One region of the Pseudomonas sp. MF09156 genome, then DNA from elsewhere that is predicted to be linked to it. Evidence: riboswitches for the same ligand, from Rfam matches in the RefSeq annotation. Region 1 holds a riboswitch; the other holds the start of a gene.

Region 1 (3,407 bases):
GGTCCACCGACGCGTGATTCTGCACCTGCATCGGGTTGGCCAGGCGCAGGCTCGGGTAGTCGTCGGGCAGTTGCTGGGCGGCTTCGGCCAACAGCGCCAGGCTGGAATCACCGCTGCACAGGATCACCAGCTCGGCGGGGGTTTGTCCAAGGTCGGCGATGTTGTCATCGGAGACGAAGCCACCGGGCTGGGTCCTGAGCAGATGCATGGGTTAAACGCTGAGGGCAGCGCGCAATTGCGCTTCCAGGCCTGCTGCGTCCAGATCCTGGCCGATCAGCACCAGACGCGTGATGCGTGCTTCGTCAGCCCCCCAGGCGCGGTCGAAGTGCTTGTCAAAGCGCGTACCCACGCCCTGGATCAACAGGCGCATCGGCTTGTTGGGGATCGCGGCGAAGCCTTTGACCCGCAGGATGCCGTGCTGCACCACCAATTGGCTCAGGGCGTCGAGCAGCAGCGCTTCATCAGCCTGGGGCAAGTCGATGGAGATGGAATCGAACGCATCGTGATCGTGATCGTGATCGTCTTCACCTTCGTGGTGATGATCGTGATGGCTATGGCGCCCGTCGATATGCTCCTCGGAGCCGGCGCCCAGGCCAATTAACACGTCCAGGGGCAGGCGGCCGCTGCTGGCCTCGACGATTTTCACCGCTGGCGGCAGTTCTTCGGCGACTTCCAGGCGTACACGGGCCAGGTCTTCGGGGCTGATCAGGTCGGTTTTGTTGAGGATCACCAGGTCGGCGCTGGCCAGTTGGTCGGCGAACAGCTCGTGCAGTGGCGATTCGTGGTCCAGGTTGGGGTCGAGTTTGCGCATGGCGTCGACCTGGTCGGGGAATGCGGCGAAGGTGCCGGCGGCCACGGCCGGGCTGTCGACCACGGTGATCACCGCGTCAACCGTGCAGGCACTGCGGATTTCCGGCCACTGGAAGGCCTGGACCAACGGCTTGGGCAGGGCCAGGCCGGAGGTTTCGATGAGGATATGGTCGAGGTCGCCACGGCGCGCCACCAGTTCACGCATCACCGGGAAGAACTCTTCCTGCACGGTGCAGCACAGGCAGCCGTTGGCCAGTTCGTAGACACGGCCGTTGGCTTCTTCTTCGGTGCAACCGATGGAACACTGCTTGAGGATCTCGCCGTCGATGCCCAGCTCGCCGAATTCGTTGACGATCACCGCAATGCGTCGGCCCTGAGCGTTGTCCAGCATGTGGCGCAGCAAGGTGGTTTTGCCCGAGCCGAGAAAGCCGGTGACGATAGTGACGGGGAGTTTGGCCAGTGTTTTCATCGGATGCCCTTTGGGGCGGGCATACGGGACGACTGGCCCTGCGGCGGCGCAGGTGCTGGATTCGTCACCGGATCACCCCGCCCGGTTGAAATGGAAAATCGGTTGCGAGGCAGGTCTCCTGGCTTGGGGCTTGCCGGCCTTGCAGCTGGCGCTGGCTGCGCCTTCCCGCCTGGTACAGGCAGTGGCGTGGCAGTCAGATAAACCCTTTACAGTTGCGGGGGCAGCCGCGGCTTGAACCGCGTTCCCTTCTTAGCTTCGGCCGCAGCCGAAGAACCTCGAACGTGCAAGGCTACGCAGTGCCCGGCAGCTGGTCAACGTCGCGCAGCTAAACGCATCTAGTTACTCAAGGGTGCACCTCACCTCTGGGGACCCAAAGTGAAACCGTCACGCCTCGAACACTACTTAACTATCGCACCTCTCACCAACCCACCGCATACACTGAATATGCATCCACATTAGCTGGAACGATGACAATCAATCCAACAGAAAACGCAATTCAACCAATATCACTCGCTATAACGCCTAAAACCAATAACCTCCCATCTTTGCAGACACTGAACAATGATGTTTCCCACCGTACTTTGTCGTAGACATCAGCCGATAGTATTTCTGATAGACCCTGACCTGGCAGGAGACCAGCTCAACGTTATGACATGGACAATTTTGACTATACGTTTGCTCATGCCTGCCCCCTAATCGCCTTTTCAGGAGCGTTACTAGCCAGCACTACAAAGACCTGTACGTAGTGCAGACCGTAAAAGCACCTTATGTAAAAGCCCGCCTTGAATCCAGCCTGGCTATCCAGCCCACACGAGTTAAAGAGGTGCTGTAATTTAATGAAATCCATTTCGCAGTTAGCACGAGGAACAGCAGCCTTGAAAAACATCACTCACTCTCAAGGCAGCTTTCCAAACAATCCAACCCCAAGCCCACCTATTCAATGGGGATACAAACACGATGAAGTCTTCAGCAAGCATTCAACCCAGTGCGCCTATGCTTAACGCACCTCGCACTACACTCCCCAAAGACACTTCTCCCACCTTAGCACCGACACAAAGCATCTCATCGGACATTCCATATTTTGAGAGCTACACCCACTCAATGCTGGCAGAAAAACTACTGGCCCATTTCATAGATTTGGAAGTCCCAAGCGCTAAAACATCCAACAGCTTTCGCTTGGATGAGCTTAAAAGTATGGCGAGAGGCAAACTACACGACGGACGAGATGCCACACAAGAGCAAGTAGAGCTTGCAAAGCAGGTCATCAACCGCCCAGAACTAGTCAAGTCACTCTTTGGTTCGCACTCCGGCAATGTGACCTGGGACCAAGTCGCTCTTATCGCTGGAGACTTCAAAAGTCTCAGCGATGCAGCCCTGCTGGACCAAGCGAGAATTTACTTTCGCGAATTTGCCAAAGGTCCCAAAGATCATTATGTAAACTTTAACGAACTGCGAGAGGCCGCACGCCAAACAAGAAGCACCCGCCACTTTTCGTACAATGCAACCAAAGTTGCCCAAGAACTTCTTAAGCGGCCTGACCTGCTTTGGGATTTGGATACAAAGCCTGTCTCGCTCTCACGTCCAAGCAAACCAGACAACAGATTTGGGTTGGGCAGTATTTTTTACTCAGAAGATTGGGTTTCCACGTCGCCGCGTCGCCCTGGCTGATCAGGCAGGCGTCAATTCGTCTATTTGACGCCCGCCCTCTGGCCATGCTCTCCTACACATCTTGTTTCGGGTGCCCTTTACAGGGTGAAACGGGAAACCGGTCAATCATGCATGCATGACCAATCCGGTGCTGCCCCCGCAACGGTAAGCGAGCGAAGCGTCACAGCCACTGTGCTTTTGGCATGGGAAGGCGATGCTTTCAGGACTCAGGAGAGCCCCCTCGCAAGCCCGGAGACCGGCCCGAAAAATCAAATAACAAACCCGCGGTGGGCGGGCGCTGTTCAGAACCCTGCGTGCCCGGCTCGCGGGGTTTTCATGCGCTCGTGTCACCCTGCCACTCGAAAGGGACGTGCCATGTCGATCATCAGCAGCACCTCACACACCGCCAGCAGCTCCGCCACCTTGAGCCAACGCCTGACCGCCGCCATCGGCGCGGCGATCCTCGGTGCATGCCTGGTGT
Region 2 (3,407 bases), on a different contig from region 1:
GACGCCTGCCCGGTTCGCGGCATGCGCCGTGGCGGCGGGCACGAGCAGATGCATGCCAGGGTATTTGTGGCGCCGAGCCCGGTAATCCTGGTGCAGCAGCAATAACCCCGCACCCCCTTGCCGGCGATGAGCCCAGAATGATCCTCATCGTCGGCAAACCGGCATCAGGTGCTATTTAGCGGCTGACACCCGCCACACCTTATTCCCCACATCATCGGCTACCAACAAGCCGCCTTGCTGGTCGATCACCACGCCCACCGGCCGGCCCATGGCTTTCTCATCACTGTTGAGGAACCCGGTCAGCACATCCACCGGTGCGCCGTTGGGCTTGCCCCCCGCAAATGGCACAAAGATTACCTTGTAACCACTGTGCGGCTTGCGATTCCACGAGCCGTGCTGGCCAATAAACGCGCCATGGGCAAATTGTGCCGGCAGCGTGTTGCCTTCAGCAAAGGTCAGGCCCAACGATGCGGTGTGTGGCCCGACGGCATAGTCCGGGGCAATGGCCTTGGCCACCAGGTCCGGATCCTGCGGCGTGACCCGTACATCCACATGTTGGCCGTAGTAGCTGAACGGCCAGCCGTAAAAGCCACCGTCCTGGACCGAGGTGATGTAGTCCGGCACCAGGTCGCTGCCGATTTCATCGCGCTCGTTGACCGCCGTCCATAGCTTGCCGCTTTGTGGCTCCCACGCCATGCCATTGGGGTTGCGCAGCCCGGAAGCAAAAATCCGCTGCTTGGCGCTGGCCCGGTCGACTTCCCAGATCGCCGCGCGGCCCTGTTCGGCTTCCAGGCCGTTTTCACCGACGTTGCTGTTGGAACCCACGCTCACATACAACTTGCTGCCGTCCTTGCTGGCCACCACGTTTTTCGTCCAGTGGTGGTTGAGCGGGCCGCCCGGCAGGTCGATGACCTTGGTGCCCTGGGCCTTGATCGCGGTTTCCCCCGGTTGATAGGGAAAGCGCAGCAGCTTGTCCGAGTCGGCCACGTACAGGTCGTTGCCCACCAGGGTCATGCCAAACGGCGAGTTGAGGTTTTCCAGGAACACCGTGCGGGTTTCTGCCACGCCATCATGGTCGGCATCGCGCAGCAGGGTGATGCGGTTCGGGCTGGGTACGCCGGCCCCGGCACGGCCCATGACCTTTTCCATGACCCAGCCGCGAATGCCCTTGGAGTCATCCGGTTTGGGCGGCGCGTTGGTCTCGGCCACCAGCACGTCGCCGTTGGGCAATACATACAACCAGCGCGGGTGGTCCAGGCCTTCGGCGAAGGCGCCGACCTGGGTGCCCGCAGCCGCAGTCGGCTTGGCGCCATCGGGCCAGCCAATGGCCGGGGCGATGTTGACGGTGGGGATCAGGGTTTTGTTCGGTTCCGGCAGCTTGGGCGACGGCCCGGTGCCATCGGAGACTTGCAAGGTTGAGCTTTCGCCGCAGGCGGCGAGTGCGCCTGCGGCCATGATCAGTACGGCGAGTCGGGTCTTGTGCATGTTTTTCTCCTCAATGCCTGTAGTCATAGAGGTACGGTGCGCGGCGATGGTTCAAGTGCATGGCCGGCTTTAATTGACGCTGTACCCCCAACCCACTAACCTTCGCCGCTTGTTTCAGGTGCTCTGTGACGTACCCGTCGACCGAGTGAAACAGGGAAGCCGGTGAGTGCGCGCACTTTTCTACAGTGCGGCCACGATCCCGGCGCTGCCCCCGCAACGGTAAATGAGTCAAGACGCTGCTTTTGCCACTGTATCGCCTGCGATATGGGAAGGCGCATCGTCGGCTCGCCCTGCTCAACAGGGCGTCACTCATGAGCCCGGAGACCGGCCTGATCCATCCAACAGCATCACGGTGGGCGATGCTTGGCTTCATTTAAGTGGTCTTTTCCTGCCCGCCGTTTTTGTCCAGCCCCAACGGAGAGCTGCCATGACTGATTCCCCTGATCGTGACGAACGCCACCTGGCGCGCATGCTGCGCAAAAAAGCGGTGATTGACGAGCGCATTGCCAACTCACCGAATGAATGCGGTTTGCTGCTGGTATTGACCGGCAACGGCAAAGGCAAGAGCAGCTCGGCCTTTGGCATGCTCGCCCGGGCCATGGGCCACGATCTGCAATGCGGCGTGGTGCAGTTCATCAAGGGCCGCAACAGCACCGGGGAAGAGCTGTTCTTCCGCCGCTTCCCCGAGCAGGTGCGTTTCCATGTGATGGGCGAGGGCTTTACCTGGGAGACCCAGGACCGCCAGCGTGATATCGCCGCTGCCGAAGCGGCCTGGAAAGTCTCCCGGGAAATGTTGCAGGACCCGTCCATCGGCCTGGTGGTGCTGGATGAGCTGAATATCGCGCTCAAGCACGGCTATCTCGACCTCGACCAGGTGCTTGGCGATCTGCAAGCTCGCCCACCCATGCAGCATGTGCTGGTCACCGGGCGTGGCGCCAAGCCAGAACTGATTGAAATGGCCGACACCGTCACCGAAATGGGCATGCTCAAGCATGCGTTCCAGGCCGGTATCAAGGCACAGAAGGGCATCGAACTTTGAACCAGCCGCGCCATTGCCCTGCCGTGCTGATCGCCGCGCCGGCGTCAGGCCAGGGCAAGACCACCGTCACCGCCGCCCTGGCCCGTTTGCACCGCAACCTGGGGCGCAAGGTTCGGGTGTTCAAGTGCGGCCCGGACTTTCTCGACCCGATGATCCATGAGCGCGCCAGTGGTGCGCCGGTCTATCAATTGGACATGTGGATGGTCGGCGAGCAGGAAAGTCGCCGCCTGCTGTGGGAAGCAGCGGGGGAGGCGGACCTGATCCTGATCGAGGGCGTGATGGGCCTGTTCGACGGCACGCCTTCCAGCGCCGACCTGGCGCGCCATTTTGGCGTGCCGGTACTGGCAGTGATCGATGGCACCGCCATGGCCCAGACCTTTGGCGCCCTGGCGCTGGGGCTGGCGCGTTACCAGGCAGACCTGCCGTTCGCCGGGGTCCTGGCCAACCGTGTCGGCACCGTGCGCCACGCCCAACTGCTCGAAGGCAGCTTGACCGAAGGCCTGCGCTGGTACGGCGCACTGTCCCGGGAAACCGGCATTGAGCTGCCCAGCCGTCACCTGGGCCTGGTGCAGGCCAGCGAGCTGAATGACCTGGACCTGCGCCTGGATGCCGCCGCCGCCGCCCTGGCCAGCAGTTGCGAGGTAGCGCTGCCACCGCCGGTGGAATTCGCCGCGCCCGAGCTGATCGAAGCCCAGCCGCTGCTGGCCGGGGTGCGGATTGCCGTGGCCCGTGACGAAGCCTTTGCCTTCACCTACGGCGCCAGCCTGGATTTGCTGCGAGCGATGGGCGCGCAGTTGCACTTCTTCTCGCCGATCCATGACCGCGTGCTGCCCGACGCCGACAGCCTCTATCTGCCCGGTGGCTACCCGGAACTGCATCATCA

The links. Region 1 has a riboswitch for cobalamin ahead of cobW (cobalamin biosynthesis protein CobW). Riboswitches for the same ligand answer to the same signal wherever they lie in the genome.
Region 2: another riboswitch for cobalamin. It lies ahead of cobO (cob(I)yrinic acid a,c-diamide adenosyltransferase); the one in region 1 lies ahead of cobW (cobalamin biosynthesis protein CobW).

Annotation. Positions count from the first base shown of each region.
Region 1 is NZ_JCBCUR010000004.1:272,087-275,493, forward strand. It holds gene cobN (cobaltochelatase subunit CobN) at 1-208, opposite strand, end outside; gene cobW (cobalamin biosynthesis protein CobW) at 212-1,279, opposite strand; cobalamin riboswitch at 1,371-1,572, opposite strand; gene AC19YY_RS12745 (hypothetical protein) at 2,273-2,947, shown strand; cobalamin riboswitch at 2,999-3,205, shown strand; gene AC19YY_RS12750 (CbtB domain-containing protein) at 3,302-3,407, shown strand, end outside.
Region 2 is NZ_JCBCUR010000001.1:939,363-942,769, forward strand. It holds gene AC19YY_RS04520 (transglutaminase family protein) at 1-105, shown strand, start outside; gene AC19YY_RS04525 (PQQ-dependent sugar dehydrogenase) at 172-1,485, opposite strand; cobalamin riboswitch at 1,585-1,832, shown strand; gene cobO (cob(I)yrinic acid a,c-diamide adenosyltransferase) at 1,913-2,524, shown strand; gene AC19YY_RS04535 (cobyrinic acid a,c-diamide synthase CobB) at 2,521-3,407, shown strand, end outside.